4 regions of the Dactylosporangium sp. NPDC051484 genome follow, and region 1 is predicted to be linked to each of the others. Evidence: riboswitches for the same ligand, from Rfam matches in the RefSeq annotation. Region 1 holds a riboswitch; each other region holds the start of a gene.
What was found. A riboswitch is a leader RNA that binds a small molecule or an ion and turns the genes downstream of it on or off. The one in region 1 is predicted to bind cyclic di-AMP.

Region 2: it holds a riboswitch for cyclic di-AMP, as region 1 does, so the genes downstream of both, AB0367_RS04120 (NlpC/P60 family protein) here and AB0367_RS18160 (hypothetical protein) in region 1, are expected to answer to the same signal.
Region 3: it holds a riboswitch for cyclic di-AMP, as region 1 does, so the genes downstream of both, AB0367_RS29785 (C39 family peptidase) here and AB0367_RS18160 (hypothetical protein) in region 1, are expected to answer to the same signal.
Region 4: it holds a riboswitch for cyclic di-AMP, as region 1 does, so the genes downstream of both, AB0367_RS22595 (hypothetical protein) here and AB0367_RS18160 (hypothetical protein) in region 1, are expected to answer to the same signal.

What each region holds. Positions count from the first base shown of each region.
Region 1 is NZ_JBFAZX010000009.1:120,064-127,129, forward strand. Features, by position in the region: gene AB0367_RS18150 (condensation domain-containing protein) at 1-659, opposite strand, end outside; gene AB0367_RS18155 (MBL fold metallo-hydrolase) at 1,092-2,513, opposite strand; gene AB0367_RS18160 (hypothetical protein) at 2,693-3,526, opposite strand; cyclic di-AMP (ydaO/yuaA leader) riboswitch at 3,835-3,978, opposite strand; gene AB0367_RS18165 (MarR family transcriptional regulator) at 4,221-4,727, opposite strand; gene icmF (fused isobutyryl-CoA mutase/GTPase IcmF) at 4,796-7,066, shown strand, end outside.
Region 2 is NZ_JBFAZX010000002.1:26,720-33,785, forward strand. Features, by position in the region: gene AB0367_RS04100 (hypothetical protein) at 1-436, shown strand, start outside; gene AB0367_RS04105 (thioredoxin domain-containing protein) at 736-1,494, shown strand; gene AB0367_RS04110 (vitamin K epoxide reductase family protein) at 1,494-2,114, shown strand; gene AB0367_RS04115 (hypothetical protein) at 2,290-2,601, opposite strand; gene AB0367_RS04120 (NlpC/P60 family protein) at 2,769-3,791, opposite strand; cyclic di-AMP (ydaO/yuaA leader) riboswitch at 3,804-3,937, opposite strand; gene AB0367_RS04125 (phosphoesterase) at 4,209-5,720, opposite strand; gene AB0367_RS04130 (reverse transcriptase domain-containing protein) at 6,079-6,549, opposite strand; partial or broken gene AB0367_RS04135 (IS5/IS1182 family transposase) at 6,594-6,787, opposite strand.
Region 3 is NZ_JBFAZX010000025.1:7,099-14,164, reverse strand. Features, by position in the region: gene AB0367_RS29800 (trypsin-like peptidase domain-containing protein) at 1-1,064, shown strand, start outside; gene AB0367_RS29795 (hypothetical protein) at 1,082-1,246, opposite strand; gene AB0367_RS29790 (MFS transporter) at 1,224-2,936, opposite strand; cyclic di-AMP (ydaO/yuaA leader) riboswitch at 3,177-3,315, shown strand; gene AB0367_RS29785 (C39 family peptidase) at 3,720-4,481, shown strand; gene AB0367_RS29780 (hypothetical protein) at 4,544-5,521, opposite strand; gene AB0367_RS29775 (DUF6153 family protein) at 5,686-6,174, shown strand; gene AB0367_RS29770 (DUF305 domain-containing protein) at 6,261-6,899, shown strand; gene AB0367_RS29765 (polysaccharide deacetylase family protein) at 7,037-7,066, shown strand, end outside.
Region 4 is NZ_JBFAZX010000013.1:170,992-178,057, forward strand. Features, by position in the region: gene AB0367_RS22575 (alpha/beta hydrolase) at 1-60, opposite strand, end outside; gene AB0367_RS22580 (RNA ligase family protein) at 231-992, shown strand; gene AB0367_RS22585 (AAA family ATPase) at 989-2,017, shown strand; gene AB0367_RS22590 (phosphatase domain-containing protein) at 2,137-3,201, shown strand; gene AB0367_RS22595 (hypothetical protein) at 3,284-4,306, opposite strand; cyclic di-AMP (ydaO/yuaA leader) riboswitch at 4,316-4,462, opposite strand; gene AB0367_RS22600 (VOC family protein) at 4,548-4,931, opposite strand; gene AB0367_RS22605 (hypothetical protein) at 5,301-5,507, shown strand; gene AB0367_RS22610 (hypothetical protein) at 5,504-5,698, shown strand; gene yidD (membrane protein insertion efficiency factor YidD) at 5,769-6,173, opposite strand; gene AB0367_RS22620 (hypothetical protein) at 6,274-6,702, opposite strand; gene AB0367_RS22625 (polysaccharide deacetylase family protein) at 6,769-7,066, opposite strand, start outside.

The sequences.
Region 1 (7,066 bases):
AGCGGTTCGGCGAAGCGGCGCGGCTCGATGGCGTGCAGGTGGCGATCCCAGTACCGCAGCGAGGCCTCGTGCTGCCGTCGCGCGGACCGGTCGCGCTGCGCCCGGGCGAGCGCGAGCGGCTGGATGCCGTCCACCGGGGCGAGCTGCCGGCCGGTGTCCGGTTCGAGGTTGGCGAGGTCGGCGACGAGCGCCTCGAAGCCGTATCCGTCGATGGCCATGTGGCAGTACAGGGCGACGAGGTGGACGGCGCGGTCGCCGTCGGCGATCACTGCCATCCGCACCGGCCAGTCGGTGGCCGGATCCCAGTAGGCTGCCTCATACCGCTCGCGGACGGCGGCCGCCAGCCGCTCGGGGTCACCGTCGTCGCGGTACACCTCGAGTGTGATCTCGCCGCCGCGGGCCAGCTGTTGCTTCGGGGGGTTGTCGCTGTCGAGCAGCAGCCGGGTGCGTAACGACTGGTGGCGGCTCATGATGAAGCCCAGCAGGGTCGCGATGTCCTGCACGGTGGTGCCGGCGTCGAGCGGCATCGTGCCGCCGGTCCACTCGGTGGCCTCGATGACCTGCATCGATCGCCAGGCGGCGAACTGTCCCCAGGTCAGGTCCTCGACGCCGTCGCCTTCGCCTTCGAACGGCACAGTGATGCGATGTGTCGCGTGCATTCCCGTCCTTGTCGACGTCGGGAGGAAAGAGCCTGCGCCGGCCGCGTTTCCGCGAGTGCCGGCGCAGCGTCGAGGTGACCTGGCTCCTTAGAGGTTGCGCACGCCCTTCATGGTTGACCTCCCTCCGTGCAGTGGCTGTCGCTGGCCCGAACAATAGCGTCGGTCACGCTGCGGGGGAAGAATGAGATCATTCGAAAGACGTCAATTAGGCCCAATGTCCAAAGTATTCACGGTGATCGACGTTAATTCGAGGGGTGCGGCGAGGGTCTGGACGAGGGGACTTCGATATTGAAATGTCGGCCTGATGTTTGCTTGATGTTGGTCTGATGCCGGCTCAGGCTCAGGACCGCATGGCGCCGCACGCCGCGCGCTACGCGCGGCGCAGCGGCGCCGTCATGGGCGATGAGGGCTTCGAGCGGCCGTGCGGCCCGGTCAGGCGGTGCGGAACCGCCGGATCGGGCCGTCCAGGGACTGGTCACGCTCGGCGTGCAGGCGGCCCTGCGAGACCAGGAGCTCGAGGTGGGCGGCGGTCTCACAGACGGCCAGCATCCGGTTGAACAGGTCGAGGTCGTCGAAGCGGCGCTCGCGGCGGGTCCACGGCAGCCGCGCAGTGACCTCCAGCCCGGTCTCCGCGCCGCTGGCGACCGCCTTCTCGGTCTGCTCCAGGCGGGCGCCGTGGTGCTCGACCAGCTCGTCGACGCGGCGGTGCACGCTCGGGGCCGCCGGGCCGTGCGCGGGCAGCAACAGCGCGTCGGGCCGGGAGCGGATCAGCGCCAGCGAACCCAGGTAGTCGCGCAGCGGATTGGGCGCGACGGCGGCGTCGAAGCCGATCGACGGGGTGATCTCGGGCAGTACGTGGTCGCCGGCGAACAGCACGCCCGCGGCCTCGTCGTGAAACACCACGTGACCGTTGGTGTGGCCGGGCGTCGGCAGCACCGTGAGGGTCCGCCCGGCGACCTGGAGCGTCTCCTGGCCGTCGAACCAGTCGTCGGGGTACTCCCAGAACCGCCGCTGGTCCTCCGGCGAGCCGCTCGGCACACTGGCGGCGATCTCCCGCACGAGGTCCTGCGCGCCCATCTGTGCGAGGATGCGCAGCTGGCCCTCGAGCGTCGGCCGGTTGGCGTCGTGCGCGTGCTCGATCGTCGTGCGCTCGCCGGCGCCGAGGCTGATCCGGGTGCCGAACTCGCGGCGCAGGGCGACCGCCTGCGTGTAGTGGTCGCGGTGCACGTGCGTGACGAGGAACCTGCGGATGTCCGCCGGTGCGTGGCCCAGCCCGTCGAGGGCATCGATCAGCCGGGCCCGCGACTCGGGGATGGCCCAACCGGCGTCGATGAGGACGAGATCGTCGGCGACGGCGAGCGCGTACACGTTGACCGCCCGCAGGCCGTCCTGCGGCAGCGGCAGCGGGATGCGGTGGACGCCGGGCGCCTCCTCGAAGGCCCCGGGCTCGGTCCAGGCGGTGCTCAGGACGTCACCGCGCCGGTCTCGGCGTCGCGCGGCGACTGCTCGTCGACCGTCACCTGGTGCATCTCGTCGGGGGCCTCCAGCAGCATGTCCGCAGGGTAGCCCAGGCAGCCGTAGCGCTGCAGCGCGCCCACCACGCCGGTGACGTGGTGGGCGTGTCCGGCGGTTGAGCGGGAAGATCGTGTCGGCGGCGGCGAAGGCGTCGAGCCCCTCGGCCACTTGGTAGGACAGGCCGTCGCCGCCGGTGACGAGGCCCGGGGCGGCGCCGCACACGTGCACCTCGTAGGGCATGCTCGGGCGGCTGGTGAACACCTGGGCCGGGATGCCCACGTCGAGCGGCTTCGCCCCGTCGAGCACCAGCACGACCACGCGGTGGTTCCCCTCGGCCATACCGCCCCCTTCCGTCGCCCGTGCAGCGTCGCACCGCCGGGTCCGGGCCGACAGTGGCGAGATTGCCACGTACCGCAAGTTTCCCGCCATCCGCCGGGAACCTCCGTGCGGCCAGGAGGAAGACCGCGCTGAGCCTGCGGCTGCGGCGCCCCGCCGGGCGCCGCAGCCGGCGGCATGTACTACGCGACGGCGCTCACGACCTGCTCCGCGAGGGTCTGCCACTTGGCGTAGGCGTCCGGGAACGCCGACACCTGCACCGTCTGCGCCGCCACGGTGACCGGCATCTGCTCCCAGCCGGAGACCTTCATCAGCGCCGCGTAGAAGCGGCGCGCGGACTCGGCCGGATTCATCAGCTGGGTGACGCTACCCCAGTTCGGCCGCTGCTGGAACAGGCCGACCGAGTCGTGGTCGCTCCCGACGCCCTCGTTGGGCAGGTTGAGCGAGTCCGGCACGTTGGGGTTCGCGAGGTTGCGCAGATGGCTTTCCTGCAACGCGGTCGCGATCGCCACCACGAAGGCGCGGTGCGGCAGGTCCAGTTGCTGCCCGACCTGGATGATCGTGACGGCGTTGTTCATCTCGGTCTGGGCCAGCCCGCCGACGGGGCTGTGGACCGTCGGCGACGACGTGGCCGGCTTCGGCGGGGCCGCGGCAGTGGTATTCGCGGGTGACGGAGGGCTCTGCGCCGGTGACTGCTTCGGCTGCGTGCCGGCCGGGGACGACGGCTGCCGGCCGGGCTCGTCGCCCCTGCGCGCGTCGCCACGCGACGCGCGGTTCTCGGCGTCCGCCGCCCGTTCGCCGTCGCTCTGATACGCGGTTTCGGCCTGTGCCACGGTGTTGTCCGGTGCGGTGCCGGGCGACGGGGATAGGAACAGCGAACCGATCGCCGCGAACGCGATGACGACCCCGGCCGAGTACAGGCCGGTCCTCGTGCGGGCCGCCGAGTGGCGGCCGCGGCGGTAACGTCGCAGGTGACGCAGGCCGCGCCGGCGCGGCTCGGGCTCATCGGCAGGCATGAGGCGACCTCACGACCGGTGGACGGTGTTGCTTGCGGTATTTCACGAGAACCTCGACAGTTGTGCTGAGAACGCGGCTGCTGCTGGACTGCGGACGGCGGCGCCGCTGGTGCGGGCCGGCACGGAACGAGGGCACGGGCCATCGCCCGTCCACAGGGGACGGTGGGGTGGGTGCCTGGTGTGCCGGTGCGACCGGTGGGCGCGCCGGGAACGGTTACCGGACCGGGCGATGCCCTTGCTGTGCCGGTCGGCTTCCGGGGCCGCGGGTCGAGGTGTGACGCCATGCGAGGGCGAGGGTGTGCACGTGATGCTCCTTCCGATACCGCCTACCGGGTTAGCTGACGGATTCGGGCGGGAGGATCGCCCTACCTCACGGCGCGTGGCCGCTCGGATTCACCCCAGTTGCGCTTGGTTCCCCGGTTCGTGCGAGCACGACTCAGCGGGTCCGCCGCGGTGTCACCCTCCACAGTGACGGCCGACGCAGCGAACGTCATGACCATAACGGCTGCGTATACGTAGGTGAACCCCCTGCGGGGAACTGACAAGGTGCGCGCGGCGGCCCGGCGTTCTGCCCTCGCCGCGAACGTTTTGCCTGGTGGCGGCTGTCGTTCCGGCTGGGCGACGGATGGATTCGCCCGCGGCGGGGATGACGGGCGGTGCGCGCCGATCGATGCCCGCTCCTGGCTCGGCCGGGTCAGAAGTCGCCGGCGTTGCGGCGCAGCTCCGTGATCACCTCGATGAGTGAGCCGACGGTCGCCGGTGCCAGCCAGGGTGCGGCGAAGACCTCGGTGTTGAGCTCGGCCGTCGCGGCCTCGGCGAGCTCGCGCCCCGCGTCGAGCAGCTCGACGATGGTCGAGCGGCGGTCGGCCGGGTGTGGGGTGCGCCGCACGAGCCCGGCGGCCTCGAGGCGGTCGACGGCGTTGGTGACGCTGGTCGGGTGCACCTGGAGCCGCTCGCCGATGAGGGCCATGGGCAGCGAGGACTTGCGGCTGAAATACAGCAGCATCAGCACCTCGTATCGGGCGAAGGTCACGCCGTGGGGCTTGAGCACCGCCTCGACGCGGGCCAGCGCGATCTGGTGGGCGCGCATGAGGGACGTGACCGCGGCCATGCCGTCGGCGGCGTGTGCCCAGCCGTGCTCGGCCCACAGCCGGCGTGCCTCGGCGATCGGGTCGAGGGGAAGGCCGCTATTGGTCGACACGAAGGTCATGATAGCGGTCGGGGTAGCTGTGTGGACGTCATATAGTCGGACACCCTACTATCTAGCCCATGAGTCTCCACGTGCCGGCCAATCCCGTCCGCTTCGTCACCGCGGCGAGCCTCTTCGACGGCCATGACGCAGCCATCAACGTCATGCGCCGGCTGCTGCAGGCTCAGGGCGCCGAGGTGATTCACCTCGGGCACGACCGCAGCGTCGACGAGGTCGTCACCGCGGCCGTGCAGGAGGACGTGCAGGGCGTGGCGATCTCGTCCTACCAGGGCGGACACGTCGAGTACTTCGAATACCTCGTCGACCGGCTCGCCGAGCGCGGCGCCGGGCACGTGCGGGTCTACGGCGGTGGCGGCGGCGTGATCGTGCCGGAGGAGATCGCGGCCCTGCGCGAGCGCGGTGTGCGCATCTTCAGCCCGCAGGAGGGCCAGCGGCTGGGCCTGCCCGGCATGATCAACGTGCTGATCCGCGAGTGCGACACGGACCCGGTGCGCGGCCAGGTCGACGTGGCGGCGCTGCTGGCCGGCGACGAGACGGCCCTGTCCCGGGCGATCACCACGCTGCAGGCGGGCGCCGACCCGGACCTGGCCGCCGCGGTGGGGGAGGCGGCCCGCCGGCGCCCCGTGCCGGTGCTCGGCATCACCGGCACGGGCGGCTCCGGCAAGTCGTCGCTGACCGACGAGCTGGTCCGGCGGCTGCGCCGCGACTGCGAGGACAAGCTGCGGGTCGCCGTGGTCGCCATCGACCCGACCCGCCGCCGCGGCGGCGGGGCGCTGCTCGGCGACCGCATCCGGATGAACAGCATCGCGCCCGGGGTGGTCTACTTCCGGTCGCTGGCGACCCGCGTGCAGGACGGCACCGTTCCCGCGCATCTGGCCGACGTCGTCGCCGCGTGCCAGGCCGCCGGCAACGACCTCGTCATCGTCGAGACGCCCGGCATCGGCCAGGGCGACGCGGCCATCACCGGCTACTCCAACGTCTCGCTGTACGTCATGACGCCCGACTTCGGCGCCGCCAGCCAGCTCGAGAAGATCGACATGCTCGACCTCGCCGACGTCGTGGCGATCAACAAGTTCGAGCGCCGCGGCGGCGAGGACGCGCGACGCGACGTCGCCCGGCAGCTGGTGCGCAACCGCGAACAGTTCGGCACGCCATGGGATGAGATGCCGGTCTTCGGCACGAGCGCCGCCCGCTTCGGCGACGACGGGGTGACCGCGCTGTACCACCACCTCAAGGAACTGCTGTCCGGGCACGGGTTCCCCAGTTTCCCGGGCGTGCTGACCCCCGTCGCCGGGCGGGTGTCGACCGGGCTGACGTCGGCGCTGCCCAAGGGCCGGGAGCGATACCTGTCGGAGGTCGCCGAGGCGGTGCGCGGCTACCACGCGACCACCACGGCGCAGGCCGCCGTCGCCCGGCGCCGTCAGCACCTCACCACCGCCCGTGACCTGCTGCCCGGCGAGGAGGCCGTCGCCCAGCTGTTGGAGGCGACGGAGCGGGAGCTCTCCGGCGAGGTCCGTGAACTGCTCGACGCGTGGCCGGCGACCCGCGAGGCGTACCGCGGCGACGAATTCGTCTACCGGGTCCGGGAGACGGAGATCCGTAGCCCCCTGACCCGCCAGACGCTCTCCGGCAGCCGCATCCCGCGCGTCGCGCTGCCCCGCGACGGCGACGACGGCGAGCTGGTCCGGTTCCTGCGCGCGGAGAACCTGCCCGGCGCGTTCCCGTTCACCGCCGGGGTCTTCCCGCTCAAGCGCACCGGCGAGGCGCCGGCCCGCATGTTCGCGGGGGAGGGCGACCCCTTCCGCACCAACCAGCGCTTCCACCTGCTCAGCGCCGGCCAGCCGGCGACGCGGCTGTCGACGGCCTTCGACTCGGTGACCCTGTATGGCCGCGATCCCGACCGGCGCCCGGACATCTACGGCAAGGTCGGCACCTCGGGAGTGTCGATCGCCACCCTCGACGACATGCGCGAGCTGTACGCCGGCTTCGACCTGTGTGACCCGAAGACGTCGGTCTCCATGACGATCAACGGGCCGGCGCCGACGATCCTGGCGATGTTCCTCAACGCCGCGATCGACCAGCAGACCGCGGCGTTCACGGCTGAGCACGGGCGGGAGCCGGACGCGCAGGAGGCGGCGGCGATCCGGGCGCGGACCGTGTCCACCGTGCGCGGCACCGTCCAGGCCGACATCCTCAAGGAGGACCAGGGCCAGAACACCTGCATCTTCTCCACCGAGTTCGCGCTGCGCTGCATGGCCGACATCCAGGAGTGGTTCATCACCAACCGGGTGCGCAACTTCTACTCGGTCAGCATCAGCGGCTACCACATC
Region 2 (7,066 bases), on a different contig from region 1:
CTGGATGGTGGCGCACCGGGCGCCGCTGGTGGCGGTGCGGCGCTGCGTGTCGCCGAACGAGCCGCTGGCCTGGCTCGGAGTACACCTGGAGGTGCTCCGGGAGCATCCCGGCTGTGCCGAGGGCCAGCTCGCGCTGAGCGCCGGACCGGGGCATGCGGCCGGGCTGGTGTTGATGGTGGCCGTACCGACGCTACTGACCAACCTGGCCACGGTCCTGGGCGCGCTCGGGGTGTGGGCCGCGCTGCGGGTGTTGCTGGCCCGGGCGTCCGCCGTGGTCGGACGGCTGTGGCCACGGCCGCCGGCGGTTCGCGCCGTCGCTGACGGGCGGCGACAGCCCGCTGCTCCCCGCTGGCCGGCAGAGCTGGTGCTGCGGGCGTGGCAGCTGGACCGGTCCCCGGTGTGCAGGCGTGGACCCCCCGTACGGACGGCGAGCTGATCCGTCCCGTCACCGTCCTCGGTGCTGCCCCCTCGGGCCTGGCAGCGGCCGCGGCGAACGGTGGCGTGCCCGCGACGGTCGCCGGGTCAGCACTGGGTGAAGTCCGGCTCCTGAACAACCCAACCCTGTCAACACCGGCACCGCCGCGGCACGGTCGCGGTGCTGCCAGCGCGATGCCGCCGGCTATCCGGGCGGCGTGTGGCCGGCCGGCATCGGTCGCTACGGCAGCCGGCCCGGACGCGCTGGCGCCCGCGTCTGCGGCGCCATCGGTGCGGTGACGCGAGAAACGAGACAACACGATGAGCAAGCAAGCGCGCATCCGGGCCCACGAGGTCCGCCTGGCGCAGGAACGCGCCGAGCAGCGGCGCAGGAACCGGATCCGAGTGGCCGTCGGCGCCGGTGGGGTCGTCATCGCCGGCCTGCTGGTCGCCATCATCGCGGTGGTGTTCACCTCGGCGAGCAAGGACGCCGGCCCCAGCGGAAAGCTGGTCACACCAGCGAACCTCACCGCGAGCGGGGCGATCCCGGTCGGTTCGGCCACCGCGCCGGTGACCCTGGAGATCTACCTGGATTTCATGTGCCCGGCTTGCGGACGGTTCGAACAGGCCAATGCCGGTGAGCTGGACCGGCTGATCCAAGCCGGAACGGTCAAGCTGGAGCTGCGGCCGATGACGTTCCTGGACAAGACCTCACAAGGCACCAGGTACTCCACCCGGGCGGCCAACGCGCTGGCCACGGTCGCCGACCGGGCGCCGGGGTCGGTATGGGCGTTGAGCAAGGCGCTGTACGCCAACCAGCCGCAGGAAGGCACCCCAGGACTGTCTGACCAGCGGATCGTGGCGCTGGCGGTCGAGGCCGGCGTGACGCAGGAGGTGGCGGACGCCTTCGACGCGGGCATCTTCAAGGCGTGGGCGGCCAAGTCCAACGACGATGCGTTCAAGGCGGGCATCGAAGGCACCCCCACCGTGAAGATCAACGGCAAGGTCTTCGCAGGCAACCTCTACACCGCGGGCCCGCTGACCGAGGCCATCGAACAGGCGGCCGGAGGGGCGAAGTAGTGGCTGGCCTGCTGGGCCGGCTGCACCGGATCCGGCACGCCAACGCCTGGCTCTTCACCACGATGCTGGTCTCGTCGTGTTTGAGCCTGCTCGCGTCGTTCGTGCTGTCGGTCGAGGCGGTCACGCTCGCCGCCGACCCGAACGCGAACCTGTCGTGCAACATCAACTCGGTGATCAGCTGCGGGACGGTCGGGAGCGCCTGGCAGTCACACCTGTTCGGGTTCCCGAACGCCTTTCTCGGGTTGATCGCCGAACCGGTGGTGATCACACTGGCGGTGGCGAGCCTGGCCGGCGTGCGCTTCCCGCGCGGGTTCATGTTCGCCGCCCAGGTCGTCTACACCGTCGGGTTGGTCTTCGCGTACTGGCTGCTCTATCAGTCGATGTTCCACATCGGGGCATTGTGCCCGTGGTGCCTGCTGGTGACCGTGTCCACCACGCTGGTGTTCTCCACCCTCACCCACGTCAACATCCGCGACCGCAACCTGTTCCTCCCGCCCCGCGTCCAGGCCGCGCTGTCCACGATGATCCGCGCCAACCTCGACCTCATGGTCGTGGTGATCTGGATGCTGGTCCTGGTGCTGGCCATCGTCGTCAAGTACGGCGATCGGCTGTTCGGCTGAAGACAACGATCGAGGTCTCCGGCGTCTGGCATCGGCCGAGAGGCACCAGATACCGGAGACCTCGCGCCTGCCTGACGGTGACGAGGCGACACGGCCTGACTGACGCGCGGTGGGTGGTGCCTGCCCCCGGGACGTCGGCGACGACCGTGCTGACCGGCGACGCGAACGTCTCCGGTCAGGCTCGGTTGTCCAGGGCGTCCGCACGCTCACCGGTGCCGGTCGGCGGCGGCTCGGCCGGTCCATGCTCGCCTCGTCCGCGCCTGGGCCAGAACGCCAATGCCGCGGCCACGCCGATCGCGACGACCATCAGGACGACGGGCAGCAGCGAGGCCACCACACCTGTCGCCTCGAACCGCAGCGCCGCCGCGACTACTGTCGGTGATCCCGCTGCCGGCGTACCGCTGTGCAGCGCGGTGTGCGCGCCGGCCGGCGCGATCGCGACGATCTGGGCCACACCGGCGGCGACAGCCACCACAATGGCGATCAAGGTACTCCGGACGATTCGTCCCCACAGTTGCGCAGCCAACCTCGCCGCCTTCCTCGCCATTCGACCAAGCTACTACGCTGCATAGTCACCAGACGCAGGGCAAAGGTTCCTGTGAGGCACACCGCTTTTCTCGCCCGTCGATCCATACCCCTTGCCCCGCGAGCGGGTCAGCCGGGTCGGCGGTAGCCGGTGATGGGCCGACCATCGAGTTTGGCCATGCGCACGTGGTCGCCGGTGGTGGGGGCATGCACCATCCAGCCGCCGCCGACGTAGAGGCCCACGTGGTGCAGGTCGCTGAAGAAGAACACCAGGTCGCCGGGGCGCAGGTCGGCGCGGGAGACGGCCTTGGTGTCATCCCACTGCCACTTGGTGTAGTGGCGCAGCGTGACCCCCGCGGCGGCCCAGGCGGTGAGGGTCAGGCCGGAACAGTCGTAGCCTCTCGGGCCGGACGCACCCCAGATGTAAGGCTTGCCGATGAGCTCGCAGGCCTTCTTCGCCGCGGTACCGCCGGGGCCGCCGAGGTATTCGACAGGGCAGGCGACGGGCTTCAGGGTGCCGGTGGCGCCGCTACTGCCGTACACCTGCTGGCGCAGCCTCTGCAGCTCGGCGATCTTGCCCTCGATCTGGGTCTTCTTCGCCGCGAGTTCGGCGTCCTGTTTGGTCTGCTCGGCGATGAGCGTATCCAGGGCCTGCTTGTCACCGGCGAGCTTGTCCCGGGTCTCGGCGACGCCCTGGATCTGGGCGCGTTCGTAGCGGGCGATCGCGTTGACCGTCGCGAGCTGGTCGAGCATGTCGGTCGGGGTGGTGCCGGCCAGCAGCACCTGCAGGGTGGTGACCCGGCCGGTCTTGTACTGGCGGACCGCGATGTCGCTGACCTTGTCCATCGCCGCGTCGACCTGCGCCTGCAGAGGTTGCAGCTGCTGCTGCAGCGCCTCGGCCTTGGCCCGGTTGTCCTTGAGCTGGGCGTGGACCTGGTTGTACTGCTCGATGGTGGGCTCGAGCTGGTTCCACATGTCGTCGATCTGCTTTTCCAGCTCCGCCGGCGTCGGTTCGGCCCGCGCCGCCCCGGTGCCGGCCAACAACACCGCGACCGCGGCGATGAGCGCGACGACGGAACGCGACAGCACCCGGCTGGACAGCCGTCTGGGGATTACTGTGTTGTGCGCGGCGTGGACACGGCAGGACGGCACGTGCGGGCAGGCTCCTTCTTCCGTCGGCCGCCTGCCGCGTGAGCTGACGGGTTTCGGGCGGGAAGCTCGCCCGACCGCGGATCGCTCAGAACCCCGGGAGGTCGCGATGGGTCCCCGGCTCGGCATCGACTCGGCGACGCCGGACATCCGCACCGACCGGAGGTGATCGGCGCCGGAGCCCGGCCGTAGCAGACCTTACGCACTGCCCCCAGCGCACACAAGTGCGTCTCCTACGATACGTAGGAGGACACCGTCGTCGATGACCTGCGCCCCGTGTGTCTCGCGCGGCCCTTCTGTGCGGTGAGGGTGGCGGCGCCCAGGAGGCTGAGGACCATCATGCTGGGCGCCGCCGTGCCCGGCCGTGTCCCCGAGCCACCAGGGTTCGGCCAGGACGTCTCGCCGAGTTGCTCGCCGGCGTCAGCGGAACTGGACGAAGACCGGGTTCGAGTAGAACCACAGGTCGTCCCACGGCGATTCCTTGCCGTCGGCGAGTGGCTCGGCCTCGTCGGTGCTGGTGCCGCGGACGCGGGCGTACACGTCGGTCTCGACGTTGCGCAGGGTGTGCTTGATGACGTAGTCCTTGCCCTGCTTGCGCCAGTCGCGGGGGCCGAACCGGGCGACCACCTTGGTGGTGGGGTTGGTGTCGGCGTCGAGGTTGGCGGACGGGCCGGTGACCTGGCCGACGATCAGGTCGACGCGGCGGACCTGCGGCCGGTCCCCGTGGTGGTTCGTGCCGTCCAGCGGACGGAACTTGATCTCGATCTCCACGTCGGAGCGGTTACGCCGGCTCAGCACGATGGTCTCACCCATCGCGGCGTTCTTGCCCTGGCCGCTGGCGGTGAGGTCGAGGCTGGTGATCAGGTCACCGGTGGTGACCCAGATCCGGCCGTTGCGCAGGCCGTCCATGATGTCGCCGTAGTCCTGCCGGGCGAGCACGTAGGTCTTGCTGTACTCCCCGGGCCAGAAGTCGGCGCCACCGCGGGTCCAGTGCACGTGCGAGTCGGAGGTGGCGGTGATCCACCACCGGCGTCCCTCGCCGAGCAGCGAGTCCCACAGGCCGCCGACGCGGGCGGTCATCTGGTCGTAGCCGCCGTGCGTCGGGTAGTTGCCGTAGGCGCCACGCGCACCGCCGTTGAGCGGAGCGGCCTGGTGACCGGGAGAGCCCTCGAAGCCGACGTAGATGTCGGGTGCGACGTTGTTGCCGTTGCGGAACTCGTGCGGGGTGTCCTGACCCCACACGCCCAAGCCGGTGGCCGACCGGGAGGCGTGGTGCGCGATCACCAGGGGCTTCTGTCGCAGACCCTTGGCGTAGCTGAGGAACTCGACCATCTTCGCCTCGGTGTTCCGGCTCGGGTCCGCCGGGAACGGGTCATTCTTGGCGAACTTGCTCTCCAGGTCGTAGAGCATCTTCGCCTCGTCGTCGTGACGCGGGATCATCAGCGTGTGGTGGTCCATCGCCGGCGCGTCGAACTCCATGCCCCAGAACTGCAGCACCTCGGGCACGAGCCGGCGGGACAGCAGCAGGTCGGGGTACGCCTGCTCCAGGTTCACCTTCGAGTGCGTCGGTCCACCGTGGTCCGTGCACATCGCCCACGTCAGGCCGAAGTTCTTTGCCATGATCGCGTTGGTGACGATCGGGTACACCGCGTCGGCACCCTTGGTGAACTTCGGCGGGTTCGTCTTCGTGTCGTAGTCGCCGCTGTACTCCGAGTGGATGTGGTGGTCACCGGCCCGCCACACCCGGCTGCCGCCACCACCACCGCGGTTGCCCGCCTCCGGGCCGTTGTCCTGCGCCCATGCCGCGTTCGCACCGACCAGCGGGCTCGCCGCCGCCAGGGTCGCTCCAACACCGGCGTACTTCACCAACTGGCGGCGCGAGAGCCTCGAGCGCTCAGCTTCTTCGATCTTCTCGTCCTTCAAGGACCTCACCTCGACTCCTCGGCCAGCACGTTCTACTAGGGAGTCTCGTAGTGCCGACCGAATACCCGGTGAACGAAGTCCGTCATGATCCAAAACAACGACCTCCGTCCGCTTGAAGCCCAGTTGCCGGCGGCCGCCTGACCGGTCGCCGCTTCAGTGCCGGGGACCCGGGGGGAATCCCGCAGCGCCCAGTGCGCGAACAGGCCAGGCGACCGTTGCCGGACGCCCTGTAGCCAGGCCCGCGCTCGGGCTTCGCTGCGTCTGAGTCGCTTGTACTTCCACCTCGCCCAACGCATCAGCCCCGCAGGGCCGGATTGATCTCCTCTGCAAGGTCAGCGAGGTTGCCGGTCGTGCGTCGATGCAGCCGTCAGGACGCGACCTTACGGCTCATATCCGTCAGCTTCCCCGGGGCCGCCGCGGGCAGAAACCCGGTCCGGGCCTTCCCACGACTCTTGTCCCATGCCTTCCGGGGACCAAACGCGTACCCACAGAACGTGAACGTCACCTGGTCGTAGTCCAAGCGACGCCGATCGTCCTTGCAATACACAATGCGCGTCTTGTCCGGGTGCAACCGCAACCCGATGCCCGCGAACCGACAACCGATCACCTGGCGCACCCGGTGCGCTTGGCGTTCGGTCACGCAGTGGACCACCACATCATCCGCGAACCGCTCGAACCCGATCCCGGGAAGCTCCCGGCTCATCCAGGTGTCGAAGCCGTAGTGCAGGAAGACGTTAGCGATCAACGGGGAGATCGGACCGGCCTGCGGCGTTCCCTTCGTCCGGTGGGTCAGGGTTCCGTCGGGCATCCGCATCGGCGCCTCGAGCCAGCGCTCCACATACAGCATGACCCATGGGTTGTCCGGGGCCAGTCGGGTATCGCGGCTAGCGCTTCGATCCCCTCGGCAACATCCCGGTACGCGGTGGTCCGGGAGCCGCCCGGCTCCCGGGCAGGGACTTGTCCTCGTTGTTGCGGAACCACACCAGCACCAGCAGCGCTTGGTGGCAGCAGGTCAGCGCCCGGGTTCCGCGGCGGGTGCGGCGTTCGGTGGCCGGCAGGCGCGACACGTAGTGGACCAGTTCCTCGGCGCGGCAGAGGACGGCACGACAGGCACCACGGACGAAGTCCTCATCTGTCGAGGGCTTCGCCCAGCTTCCAGCACTGTCCGACGTGGACGGTATGCCCGTGGCGGCCGCATCCCGACGGCATGCTCACTGAAATAGCATCAATCGGGAATCCACACCGGCGGCCCATGGGAACAGCGATTGCTTGTTCCCGCCGTGCGGAGCATTCGGCGGACATGCCGCCCGACCGTGCGCAGCGTTGCCGAAAGACGGCCACGATACACCGGTGGC
Region 3 (7,066 bases), on a different contig from region 1:
CGGGCGTGCGGTCGCAGCCACCTGGCCCCCGGCCGTCGGTCGCCGCGCAGGAGAACGCGGCCCCGCCGGCCCTGTTCGGCGATGTGCCGAGCGACCCGCCGAGCGAGGCGGCACCGACGCCGACCGAGGCGCCCGACCCCGCGGCGATCATCTCGTCCGTGAACCGCAGCGTCGTCGACATCAACAGCACGCTGGGCCTGCGCAACGCCCGCGCGGCCGGCACCGGCGTCGTGCTCACCGGCACCGGCCTGGTGCTGACCAACAACCACGTCGTCGCGGGCGCCACCTCGATCACCGCCAGGGCGGTCGCCAACGGCCGGACGTTCCACGCCAGCGTCGTCGGCTACGACCGCTCCCACGACATCGCCGTGATCCAGCTGGCCGGCGCGACCGGGCTGCCCCGGCTCGCGGTGGCCGACTCCTCGTCGGTCAGGGTCGGTGACCCGATCATCGCCGTAGGCAATGCCGGCGGCGTCGGCGGGACGCCGACCGCGGTGACCGGTTCGGTCACGGCGCTGGAGCAGTCGATCACCGCCCAGGAGCCGGACGGCGGCGCGCAGCAGCTCACCGGCCTGATCCAGGTGGCCGCGGACATCCGGTCCGGGGACTCCGGCGGCCCATTGGTCGACCGGTCCGGCCGGCTCATCGGCATCAACACCGCCGCGTCCATCGAGGAACAGGGCCAGGCCGCGGGCGGCACCGGGTTCGCGATCCCGAGCAACACGGCGGTCGGCATCGCCCAGCAGATCCAGGCGGGCAAGGCGTCGCCGACGGTCCACCTCGGCCCGACCGCCCTGCTCGGCGTCGCCGCCGCCGACGCGGAAGGCCGGGCCGCCGGGGCCGCGGTGACCGGGGTGATCGCCGGCAGTCCCGCCGAGCGCGCCGGCCTCAGCGCGGGCGACGTGATCCGGTCGGTGGACGGCCGGCCCGTCGGCTCCGCCCGCGAGCTCACGTCCGTGCTCGACACCTACCACCCGGGCGACCGGGTCACGATCGCCTGGGTGGACCAAGCCGGTCAGTCAGGCACGGCAACGGTGACGCTGGCGGCCGGCCCGGCCGGCTGAGGCGTGCGACCCGGCGGTCAGCGCCCGCGCAGCCACGACATGAGGCCCGTCGACCGCTTCCGGCCGCGTTCGCAGGTGCACCGCTGCGCCTCGGGCACGCCGGCGAGCACCTCGTCGACGTGGTCGCCGCAGCCGGCGTAGGTGGCCTTGCCGCAGGCGCTACAGGCGACGCGCTGACACATCGTGTCGTCCTTCCGTTTCGGTTCCGGTCGACGCCCGGTGCGCCGGCCCACCCGGCGGTGGACGGGCGGGCCCGAGCAGCGTGCTCACCATCGGTGCGGCGCGTGTCGCGCCGGGCGCGGTGCGCATCGCGACCGGTGTGGCACCGACGGTACCCGGCCGGGTCTGCCGCGCCTCGGGACGGGCCGGGGGACGGGTCGCGAGGCGAGCCGGGGGGCGGGCCAGGGGGCGCCCGTCGGGCCGCGGCGTGATCGGCCGGCGGGCCGGCCGAGCCGGCTGGGCCGGCTGGTGGCGCACCAGGTCGCTCCAGGCCGGCGGCGTGAGCGGCCGGCTCGGCGTCTCAGGCTCGGAGCCCGGGCGTTGCGTGCCGGAATGTTCGAGGCTGGATTGTTCGAGGCTGGGCTGCGCGGTGCCCGGTTGATCGGTGTTGTGGCCGTGCTCGTGCAGCGGCCACCCGCGCCCGGCCAGCGCCGCGACGCCGAGGCCGGCAGCGGCCAGCAGCAGCGCCCACTGTAGGCCGAGCTGGTGCGCGCAGCACCCCCAGCCCACCGCGCCGATGCCCTGCCCACCGAAGAGCACGACCTGGTAGAACGCCAGCCCGCGCGCCCGTACGTGTTCGGGCAGGTAGCTCTCGATCGCCGAGTTGGTGCAGGCCAGCGCGATCACCCAGGCCGCGCCGGCGGCGACGAGCACGACGCCGACGGTGACCGGGTCGCGGCTGATGGCCACGATCACGAGCGCCGCCAGGAACACGCCCGCGGCGGCCGCCATGCGGTCCCGGGCGGGCAGCGCGCGCAGCCGCGGCTGGACGATCGCGCCGGCCACGGCGCCGGCGCCGAGCGCGCCGAGCAGCATGCCGAGTCCGCTGACGCCGAGGCCGAGCCGGTTGGCCGCCAGCAGCGGCAGCAGCGCCAGCAGAGCCGAGCCGGGCAGCAGGAACACCAGTGCGTGCCCGAGAATCCGGCGTACGACCGGCGTGCTGCGAACGTATCGCCATCCGGCACCGAGCGCCGCGCCGAAGGGCTCTGTGCAGCGTGGCGCCGACGGGCGCTCGGGACGCCAGGCGGCCAGCACCACGACGAACACGATGACGGTCACGGCGTGCAGCGCGAACACGGCCGACGCGCCGGCCCGTGCGATGAGGAAGCCGGCGGTGGCGGGGCCGGCGGCCCGCGTGACGTTGGCGCTGATCGCCCCGAGCGCCGAGGCTTGTGCCAGGTGCCGGCGTTCCACCAGCTCCGGGGTCAGCGACCCGAACGCGGGCATCGTGAAGGCCGCACCCACGCCGAGGGCGCACTGCAGCGCGAGCAGCGTCATCGACTGCATCCGCCCGTCCATGGCCAGACCCGCGAGCAGCAGGCCGACGAGGGCGGTGCCGAGCTGGACCCGGATGAGCAGGCGCCTGCGGTCCACCAGGTCGGCCAGCACGCCGGCCGGCAGGCCGAGCACCAGGATGGGCAGCATGCCCGCCGCCTGTACCAGCGTGACGAGGATGTCGGCGGCCGAGTGCCGTCCGTTCGCGCCGGCACCGCCGGCGGCGAGCCACTGGGCGCCCACGACCTGCATCGCCATGCCGGCGTTCGCGGCGGCCATGGCGAGCCACAGCGCGCGGAAGGTGCGGCAGCGCAGCGGTGCCCAGGGGGAGTTGGAGTGGGTTGCTTGCGGGTGCGTGGTCGAAGACCGGGAACTCACGGTGACGAGAAACCTTCTCGGGCCGGGGTTGATGCCGACCAGTGTTTCTGAATGCGTATGAGCCGGGCATCGCTGCCACCGGCCGTCCGGGTCGCCCGGCTACCCGCATGCCGCCATACCGGCTGGCAGGTAGGCCTGCGGCGTCCGTTTGCAGGACCCGGTTGAACGCTTGGCAACCCCCGTACCGGCCAGTAGGGTCAGGCGGTCCGGGCTGGTCGTCTGCCATTTCGAAATGGCGCCGGCACGGACCCGCCGAGTCGTGCGAACGAGCCGGGGACCCACGCAGTCCCGGGGTGAATCCGCGGGCGTCAACGCCCGCGGTAGGGCACTTCCAGCCCGAATCCGTCAGCTAACCCGGTAGGCGGCATCGGAAGGAGACTTCAACGGTGTACGACCTCTGGCATGGCGCGCCCCCTAGCCGCGGCACCCGCACAGCACCCCTGCGGGACACCACCGCACGGTAGGACATCGGGCAGCACAAGGCCGCACCGGCCCTGCTGCCTGGCGCTCGACGGCTGAGCTCAGACCCCGTCTCCGGACCCCTCCCCGCACCGCTCGCGGCCCTGCCGCCGCGCAAAGCGGGCGTCTGACGCCGCCGCGATGCCGCCTCTCGAAGAGCCACGACGCTTCCGCGTTCCCGTCGCACGACGGCACGCCCGCCACGGCATCGCCGTGCGGGCCGCCCTCGCCTGCCCTCGTGCCGGTCCGTGCGGCGAACGCCGTGGCTCAGCGTCGCCATTCGAATTCGCCGACCACGTACGGCAGCCTGCTTTGGAGTACCACATGCGTCACCGATCGATTCGTCCACTGCTTCACCGCACCACCACCCACCGCCTGTACCCGGCGGTGCTGGGCTCGGCCGCCCTGCTCGTGGCCGCCGTCACCACCGGAGTGCTGTTCAACCAGACCGAGGCACCGGCCGGGGCCCACGACACCGCCGTCGCCGCGCTGGGGGCCGCGGACGGGAACAACCGCCCGGCGATCGGCGCCGCGCCGGCGAACCCGGAACCGACGACCGCGGCCCCCGACGCGCCGGCGGAGAAGGTCCTGCAGTACGACTTCCAGTTCCAGCCGAACTACTACTACTGCGGGCCCGCCTCGACCCGCATCGTGCTGAGCGCGGACGGCGTCAACATGTCCCAGGACGAGATCGCGAGGAGGCTCGGCACCACGACCAGCGGCACCAACTCGGCCGCCGAGACCACGCGGGTGCTCAACAGCGTGCTGGGCAAGGACGTGTACCAGACCCGGTGGATCCCGGGGCAGCGCGCGACGGACGAGGAGGCCGCGCGCGTTCAGCAGGACGTCGTGCGGGCCATCAGCGGTGACCGCGCGATCGTGGCGAACATCGTCGGCGGGGCGACGGACGAGGTCGGCGTCTATCACGAGTTCCCGGGCGGCCACTTCATCGCGATCGTCGGCTACCGCGACAACGGCCGCGCCGTCCAGGTCGCCGACCCGTCCGGCATGTTCGGCCCGAAGACGTACTGGATGGCGACCAGCAACATGGCGCACTGGCTGGCGGCTCGCGGCTACTCCGCCTGAGTCGCACCGCAGGGCCGGCTCGACGAGCCGGCCCCACCCGGTGCGGCTCCCCGCAACGTGCGTCAGCGGGGCTGCGGCAGGAAACGGTGCCGGGCGAGCGCCGTGGTCGTCTCGGCCGCGAGGCCGACGATGAACGCGGTGATCGCCAGCAGCACCACCCAGACCCAGATCTGGTACGCCGGCGGGCGCGCGTAGGCGAGCCAGTGCAGCCCGAAGGTGGCGAGCGCGGCGTAGGGGAACGCGAACGCCCAGAACCCGGGGGCGAAGCGCAGGCGCCGGTACAGCCCGATGAGGCGTACCTGGACGAGGGCGGTGAGCAGCGTGTAGCCGCCGAGCACGAAGGTGCCGGCGTCGACCCGGCCCCGGGTGACAGCCAGATAGGCGATCCCGGCGAGCGCGGGCGGGGCGACGTCGATCGCCAGCGTCGGCTGCAGCTGCGCAGGCAACGGCGGGCGGAAGTACAGCCGAGCCAGGATGATCGACCCGATGAGCAGCCACGACACCAGGCCGAACCCGAAGAACATGCGGGCGAGTCCCGGCCAGCCGGCCATCGCCGCGCCGATGGCGGCGATCAGCCCCCCGGCGACGGCGGGCAGCACGTATCCGGGATGCAGCCGGTCCAGGTCCAGCCCGCCCATGATCCACTGGCCGGTCAGCCAGCCCGCCAGCACGACCGTGGCCACGGCGAACAGCCCGAACAGCCACCGGCCCGCGGTGGGGGCATGCGGCATCAGCCCGATCGACAACAGCATGCCGACGATCGGGGCCAGCGAGACGAACGGGGCCTGGACCGGATCGCTCAGCTCCGCCGCCCAACTCCCCGGCCGCCGCGGCACGTCGGACACGTAGCCGGCCAGGAGCACCAGCCACACGACACCCGTGATGACGAACAGGACATCGGCCACGGCCCCCGGGGCGAGCCCCAGCAGCGCGGCGTAGGTCCAGCAGCCGGACAGGCCCGCCAGGCCGTACGACATCCCGAACAGATTCGGCGTGATCCCGACAGGTAGGCGGATCATCTGGGTCATCGGCCTGCTCATGCGATCCTGCTCCCCCCGAAGCTCGTCTGTCCCGCACGGCCGAACCGGGGCTACCCGGCGAGCGCGTGCCCATGCCCGCCGCGGGTGCGAAAAAGGCGGCTGCGGGACCCCCGCCGCGCCGGGCCTGCGCGGAGCCGGGCGGCGCCCACCGGTACCGTGAAGGCGTGGCGTACGCGGTGCACGGCAGGCTCGGGCGGACCGCCCGGCTCGCGTTGCTGCTGGCCACCCTGCTGGGCCTGACCGCCATGCACACGCTCGGCCACCACGGCCCGCGGTCGCCCGGCGGCGACGAGCACCCCGCCACGGCCGCCGGGCCTACCGGCGGGTCCACCGCTGTGCCTACCGCCGAACACGCGGCTTGGGCGCCGCTCACGGCCGTGCTGACCGTCGCCGGCGCGTGTTCCGCCGACGGCTGCGGCGCCCCGCTGGCCGGGCCCGCCGGCGATCACGCCGGGATGAGCGACTGGGAGGTCTGCCTGGCTGTCCTGGTCGCCTTCGCCGTCCTGCTGCTCGCCGCCGCCCTCCTGCACGCCCGCCGCGGCACCGCCGCGGCGGCGGCCCGCGCCCGCGTCACGCGGCGCTGCGGGCCGCGGGCACCACCACCCAGACCGGTCGGTCTCACCCTCGCCGCGGTGTCGGTCCTGCGCACATAGGACGCCCCGCACGGCCCGGCAGCATCCGCCGGCGCCGTGCCGCCGAGTCCTGCGCAGCTTCCCGAACCGAAAGGTCTTCAACCGTAATGACACGCACCTTGGTGCGCCGCGCCGTCCTGGCCGGTGCCGCGCTCGCCACCGCGCTGCTGCTGGGCGCCTGCGGCGGCGGGCACGATCCGATGCCCGGCATGCAGTCCGGCCACGCCACCGCACCGGGCGGCAGCGCCTCGCCGGGCCGAGCATCCTCTGCCGCGTTCAACGATGCGGACGTGATGTTCGCCCAGATGATGATCCCGCACCACCAGCAGGCCGTGGAGATGGCCGCGCTGGCCGGCACCCGCGCCGCCGACCCCGAGGTCAAGAGCCTTGCCGCGCGGATCGAGGCGGCGCAGGAGCCGGAGATCAAGACGATGACCGGCTGGCTCGCCGAGTGGGGCCGGCCCGCCCCGATGATGAGCGGCGGCATGAACCACTCCGGCGCGCACTCCGCCATGCCGGGGATGATGTCCGACGCCGACATGGCCAGGCTCAAGGCCGCCACCGGCAAGGACTTCGACCGGCAGTTCTGCACCATGATGATCGCCCACCACCGGGGCGCCATCGCGATGGCCGAGGACGAGCTCGCGGGCGGCGTCAACACCGACGCCAAGGACCTCGCGCGGCAGATCATCACCGCTCAGCAGGCCGAGATCGACACGATGAACACGTTCCTCGCCCGGTCCTGACCGGCCCGCCCCACCCACGGCTCAGCCGTCCGGCCGGGCGGCTGAGCCGTGGCAAGGTCTCGTTCTACCAGGCACGATGGGCGTACCAGTCACCATCACGCGACGGGTTCGCGTTGCCGGGACGGACGGGCGTGTGCTTGAGTCGCGGTGTGTTCAAGGCCCGCAGG
Region 4 (7,066 bases), on a different contig from region 1:
GGCCGCGAGCGTGGCCGCGGCGGTGAAGAGGGCCAGCCCCTTCACGGTCCTGTTTCTCACGACAACCCTCCCAAATTTGCCCGGATGAGAATGTCCGGACAAGTGATTCGGGCCAACCAATGTCACGCAGATGCTTTCGGTCAGGGGGGCCGCGCGGAAGCCGTAAAACCCTTTCCCTCACCCCAGAAAACCCGTGTCGCGCGTCGAATCGACTCCGGTACAACGGTGTGATGCTGCGCAAGTACCCCCGGACGCCCCATCTGCAGGGTTCGAGACTGCAGCCGGGGGACCACGACCTGGCGCAGGTCGCCTTCGCCGAGCTGGCCGGCCGTCTCCTGGTCGTGGAGGAGAAGCTCGACGGGGCCAACGCCGCCATCAGCTTCGATGCCGACGGCGGGCTGCTGCTGCAGTCGCGCGGCCATTACCTGACCGGCGGCCCGCGGGAGAAGCAGTTCGCCCCGTTCAAGGCGTGGGCGGCCGGGGTGCGTCATCAGCTGTGGCCGGTGCTGCGAGACCGATTCATCGTGTACGGCGAATGGCTCTACGCCAAGCACACGGTCTTCTACGACGCGCTGGCGCATCACTTCTGCGAGTTCGACGTGTACGACCGCCGATCCGGGGTGTTCCTGTCCACGCCGCGCCGCCGCGAGCTGCTGGCCGGCCTGGGTATCGCGTCCGTGCCGGTGCTGCACGAGGGCTCTTTCGCCGACCTCGCCGCGCTCACCAGGCTCGTCGGCCCGTCGACCTGCCGTACCGGCGGCTGGCGGGAGGCCTTGCGGGAGGCGGCGGTCGCCGGCGGCGCCGACCCCGACCAGGTCGTGCGCGAGACCGACATGTCCGAGGACATGGAGGGCCTGTACCTCAAGCTCGAGGACGAGGACGCGGTGCTCGGCCGCTACAAGTGGGTCCGGCCCAGCTTCCACACGGCGATCCTCGACTCCGGCAGCCACTGGCAGGACCGGCCGATCGTGGCCAATCGGGTCCGGGCGTGAACGCGTTCGTGCGGCTCTGCCCGGCGCCGCCGTCCTGGGTCGTGCGCTGGGACGAGCTGCGTGAGCTCGATCCGGAGGCGGACGCGCACGCCAGCCGGACCGTGGCGGCCCTCGCCGGGCTGGACCACTGGCGGGGCCGCCCGCCGGCCGAGCGGGCGAGGCTGTTCGCCGCCGCCCTGCTCGTGGGCGGCAGCGACCCTGGCTCGGCCCGGCGCGGTGAGCTCGCAGCCCGGCGGCGGCTGTGGGAGATGGGCGTGCCGATCGCCTGGCGCGAGCACGTGTGTGCGCTCGTGCGCCACCGAGGGCTGCCGTTCGGCGCGCTGGAGCGCCCGGACCTCGACCGCGTCGCGTTCCGGGTCAGCCTGCTGGCCCGCAACGACGACCTCGCGTTGCTGGCGAGCGCCGACGTCCTCGCGCGGGGCGGATCCGGCGCCGGGGCGCTGCTCGACGAGGTCGCGCTCTTCATGGAGTACACCCGGGAAATCGGCTGCCTCGACGGACCGCGCGCCTTCGCCTCGGACCATGCGCGGTTCGAATATTTCCGTACCCCGGGTCGAGACCCCGGCTACGCGGCGTTCGACGACACGCGCTGCACGGTGACCGTGATGTCCGGGCTGCCGGGCTCGGGCAAGGACCACTGGATCGCGGCCAACCGGCCCGGGGTGCCGGTGGTCGGCCTCGATGACCTGCGCGACGAGCTCGGCGTGCGGCCGGCGGGCGACCAGGGCCCGGTGATCGCGGCGGCGTACGCGCGCGCCCGCGAGCACCTGCGCGCGGCCACGCCGTACGTCTGGAACGCGACGAACGTGACCCGGGCGCTGCGCTCGCGGTGCATCGGGCTGGCCGCCGGCTACGGCGCGCGGGTCGAGGTGGTGAGCGTGGAGGCGCCGCCGGACGTGGTGCACCGGCGCAACCGGGCGCGCTCCCGCCGGGTGCCGGCCGCGGTGATCGACCGGCTGGCCGGGCGCTGGGAGCTGCCCGACCCGACCGAGGCGCACGAGGTGCGCTGGGTGCTCAACGAGTAGTCGTGCGCGGCCGCCGCGTCGCCTGGCGCGACGGTTTCATGTCACCGTCACGCGGTGGTCACCCAGGGTTGATGACGGAGCGGGGTGCGGTCCCTGGCGGGCTGTGACAGGGTTGGGCCGTGGCGCTGATCCCGAACACGCCGAGCAGCGAGCCCTTGCCGCTGCACCGCGCGGCCCGCATCGAGGACGCGATCCACAACGTCCTCGAGCGGCGGCTGCGCCGGCGCGGATGGAAGGTCGCGGTCACCGCCTACACGGGCTACGGCGCCTGCGCCACCGCCGAGCGCCCCGGGTGGGTCCGGGTGCTAGGCCGCGTGCTGCTGGCCCGGATCGACCCCAAGCCGGCCAAGCGGCTCAAGAAGCTGCGCGGCTGGCGCTCGTTCACCGCGGTGTCGGTCGGTGACGCCCCGGTGCGCATCGAGGCCGGCGGCCGGACCTGTGAGGTGCGCTGCGACCGCGGCGGGTTCATCGACGTCGTCGTCGAGGCCGACCTCGCGCCCGGCTGGGCGTCCGTCACGCTGCAGAGCGAGGACAGCGCCGCCGTCGAGGCGCCGATCCGGATGATCGACCCCGGCACCCGCTTCGGCATCATCTCCGACGTCGACGACACAGTCATGGTCACCACGCTGCCGCGCCCGCTGCTCGCCGCGTGGAACACGTTCGTGCTCGACGAGCACGCCCGCGCCTCGGTGCCGGGCATGGCGGTGCTGTACGAGCGGCTGGTCAACGCCAACCCGGGCGCGCCGGTCTTCTACCTGTCGACCGGCGCCTGGAACGTGGCCGCGACGCTGACCCGGTTCCTCTCCCGGCACCTGTATCCAGCCGGGCCGCTGCTGCTGACCGACTGGGGCCCGCAGCCGGACCGGTTCTTCCGCAGCGGCCAGGCGCACAAGCGAGCGTCGCTGGCCCGCCTCGCCGAGGAGTTCCCGGACATTCGCTGGCTGCTGGTCGGCGACGACGGGCAGCACGATCCGGAGATCTACGCCGAGTTCGCCGCCGAGCACCCCGACAGCGTGGCCGCTGTGGCGATCCGGCACCTCTCGCCGACCCAGGCGGTGCTGGCCGGCGCGTTCCCGGGGGTGGCCGGCGGCTCCAAGCGGGTCCCGCTCAACGATCGGCGTTGGCTGGGCGCCCCCGACGGCGCCGGCCTGTGGCGACTTCTGCGGGACACGGAGATCCTCTGAGCCGCGCCGGATGGACCTGTCACCTCGCGGAAACGGCCGGTCGACGGTTGCCCTGCCGACCGGCCGCCCGCGAACGTGAGGATCACAGGATCGAGAGGTGTACGTGGTTCGTATGGTCGCTGGAGGGGTCTCCGGCGACGCCCGAGTAGTGGTGCCACCCGACCGTCGGCGTCCACACCTGCTTGAACCAGATGACGTACATGACGCCGAGGCGGTCGGCGTTCTTCACGAAGTACGTCGCCAGGGTGGTGCCGTAGGTGTAGTCGTCGCCGGTGGCCACCCCGCCGAAGCCGGGTTTGGTCTGCACCGAGAAGTCGCAGGCGCGGCCCTTCGGGTGCTCATACGGCCCGCTCGGGCGGTAGCAGGACACGAACCGCTTGAAGCCGTCCTTCTGCGCCTCCTGCATCGCGTGCAGCGTGCGCGGAGTGAGGCAGCCGCTGGTCGTGGGGTCCTTGACGCTGCACGACTCCTTGGGCAGCGACCCGTTGGCGTTACGCGGCACCGGGTTGGCGAGCGGCAGGTTGGCGGTGACGAAGCCCCTGCTCGGCCCACCGGCCTGCGCGAGCGCTTTCTCCGCGTCCTTCTTCTGCTGCTCGATGATGCGCTTCTGCTCCTGCTGCGTGGCGATCTCGCCATCGAGCGCCTTCTTCTGCGCGGCCTGGTCGTCCCGCAGCTGCTTGGCCTGGTGCAGCAGGTTGTTGTTGTGGTGTGCGATCTCGTTGATGGAGCCGGCCCGCTCGGCGAAGCTGTCCGGGGTCTTCGCGTCCATCAGCGCGGCGAACGTGGTGAGGGGGCCGGTGCGGTATGCCGCCGCGGCGATCGCGGCCACCTGATCCTGAATCACCGCCAGCCGCGCCTCGGTCGCCTGCAGTTGTGCGGCGAGCTCACCCTGATGCTTGACCGAGGCGTTCAGCAGATCATTGGCCTCGGACCACTTGCGGCTCGTGCTCTCGAGGACGGAGTTGAGCGTCGGGTTGGCGCTGGAGCCCTCGTCGCCGGTGTCGCCGCCGGGCTCGGCCGCGGCGGGCGTGGCGGCGAGCCCCCCGAGCACGATTGCCGCCAGCAGCGCGATGAACGTGCGCCGGTATGGATGTCGCGGTGACATCTGGTTCGTCGTTCCTTCCGTCGGCCGCCGACCGAGTTAGCTGACGGGTTCGGGACGGAACGACCCCTACCACCCTTCCGAGGAAGGGCGGATTCACCCCAACGTTACCGTGGGTCCCCGGCTCGCCACGGTGCGGCGATTGGGCGGCAGCCCCGCCCGGCACCGGGGGCGGTGCCCTCGTGGACGTGACCGTGGGTCACTGTACCTCGGCCAGTCCCGGGCTTGGGGTCGGCGTCGGCGTTCAGTTTCCGCTGCCGTACGGACGCGTGAGGATCTCGAGGTAGTGCCCGCTAGGGTCCTCCCAGTAGACGCCTCGACCGCCGTCGCGGGTGTTGATCTCGCCCGGCCGGTGCCGGGCCGGATCGGCCCAGTACGACAGGCCGCGGGCGCGGATTCGACCGAAGACCACGTCGAACTCGCTCTCGCTGACCAGAAACGCGTAGTGCTGCGGGTGGACCGGTCCGAGATCGTCGGCGAAGTCGAGGGAGACGTCGTTGTCGACCTGCAAGGTCAAGAACCGGCCGAAGGGTGCCGGCTTGTCGAGCCCCAGAATCTCGGCGAAGAACTCCGCCGACTCCTGCTTGTCGCGGACCGACACGATGGTGTGATTCAGTTGGACGGCCATACCCCTATAGTCCGCCCTTGCCAGTGGGCGGACCACTGGTACGCAAGGTGAAGTCGGTGGCCACCGAAGCTCCGCCGCGGCGGGCCGGACGCGGACAGCCGAGCTACTCGGCGTGTGCCCGGACGAAGAGGCCGATCCCGTCCAGCAGCCGGGCCAGGCCGAACTCGAACAGCTTGTCCAGGTCGAAGTCGAAGAGCGGGACTTCGTCCACCACCTCGGCGGCTACGGGGCGTGCTTCACCGTGCCCAACCCGGGCGACCTCGGCCACTGGTTCCTCATGTACAACGCCTCCGGCGGCCGGAGCGCGGCGGGACGGCCAAGGCCAGCCTGAGCTTCACCGCCGCGGACCAGTACCACCGCCTCGGGCGTGTGGAGCAGCAGCGGGTCCTCGCCGAGCGGATGGCCGGCGCCGGCTGGCGGGTGCCCGCCCTGCTCGCCACCATGCCGGACGCCCCGGATTTCTACTTCGACTCGATCTGTCAGGTGCGCGTCGATCGCTGGTCGCGCGGGCGGGTGTGCTGCTCGGCGACGCCGGCTACTGCGGGTCGCCGCTGGCCGGTCTCGGCACCAGCATGAGCCTGGTCGGGGCGTACGTGCTGGCCGGCGAACTAGCCGCCGCGGGCCGGGCGGAGGCGGCCTTCGCGGCCTACCAGGAGCAGATGGCGGCGTACGTGGCCAGCGGCATGCAACTGCCGCCCGGGGGCATGCGGGCCTTCGCGCCCAGGACCGCTGAGGTCCTTCGCTCCACCCGCCGACGGACGCCTTGATCACGGAGTGCTCATGTACCCCCTGGTACACGAGCGCTCCGTGATCAAGGCGCATCGTCGCCGCGGCCGGCTACGGGACCGGGTCGTGGGTGCCCTGCGGCGTCGACGGGTTGCAGCGGCGGATGCGGGCGGCGGTGAGGCGGGAGCCGACGACCAGCCCGTATCGCCGTACCGCTTCCAGCCCGTAGTTGCTGCATGTCGGAACCTGCCGGCAGCGCGTCGGCAGGTGCGTCGACAGCCAGCGCTGATAGCCGCGGATGGCCGCCATGCCGGCGCGGCCCGGCAGGCTGGCGTCGCGCCGTGGTCTTCTCGTCGGCGTCGTGATCGCCAGCGCACCGAGCAGCAACGAACTCAGCATGAACGGGTTGCAATCGCAGCCGTCGCAGCCGTCACAACCGTCGAAGCCGTCGCAGCCGCAATCCGGCACGTCGTTCCACCAGCGCCGTCGGCTGGGCCGCATCTCGTCCGATTCCACGAGCGGCATTGTGTTGGCGCGTCGCGGCAATGATCAAGCCTGTTGTCGACAGTCTGTCGATGAGCGGGCCTGACTCGATGCGGGTGTGGCCGGTGACGACTCACCCGGCCAATGCGGCCGCCTGCAGTGCCGCCACATACCGGTCGCCGGCCGCGTCCGTGAGATCGGCGGCGAACACGGCCACCACGTGCTCGCCAGGCGCCAGGTCGGCGTACAACCGCTGCCAAGCCACCAGGTTCGGGTGCTCGACGTCGGTGCACGCCTGTGCCGGGGCCAGCAGCCCGATGACCCGCTCCAGGTCGTCGCGGCCGAGGCGATACGACCCCGATCCGCCGACGTGTTCGCAGACCGTGGCGAGCACCGCCGCCGGGAGCCGGTTCTCCGCGCTACCGACCCGCGCGAACGACGGCCCGTCGGCGCCGTCACGGGCGATGCCGAACGCCGCGGGAGGTCGCCAACCAGGAATGGCGGCCTCGAACCGGTCACGCGCGGCGGCGATGGCCTCGACAGTCTCCCAGCGCTCGGTCACCGGATCATCATCCGCGGTCGTAGCGGCTCCGGGCAACGGGTTCCGGGCATATCGAGAATTTCCTGATCAGCCCTTGCTGGAGGCCGGCCGGCCGATCGCCATGAGCTCGGACACGGTGACGAACCGGAAGCCGCGCTGGCGCAGCCCGGTGAACATCGCGCCGAGTTGGCTGAGCGCGACATACCGGTTGGCGGAGCCGACATCGTGGGCCAGGATGATCTGACCGGGACGGGCGTTCTCGACGATGTCCTGCGCCTGCCCGGGCGGGTTCTTGACGTACAGGTCCTCGTTCATCTTCTTCGACCACAGCACCAGGCTGTAACCGGCCTTGTTGGCCGCCATGAGCGTGGACCCGCCGATGTGC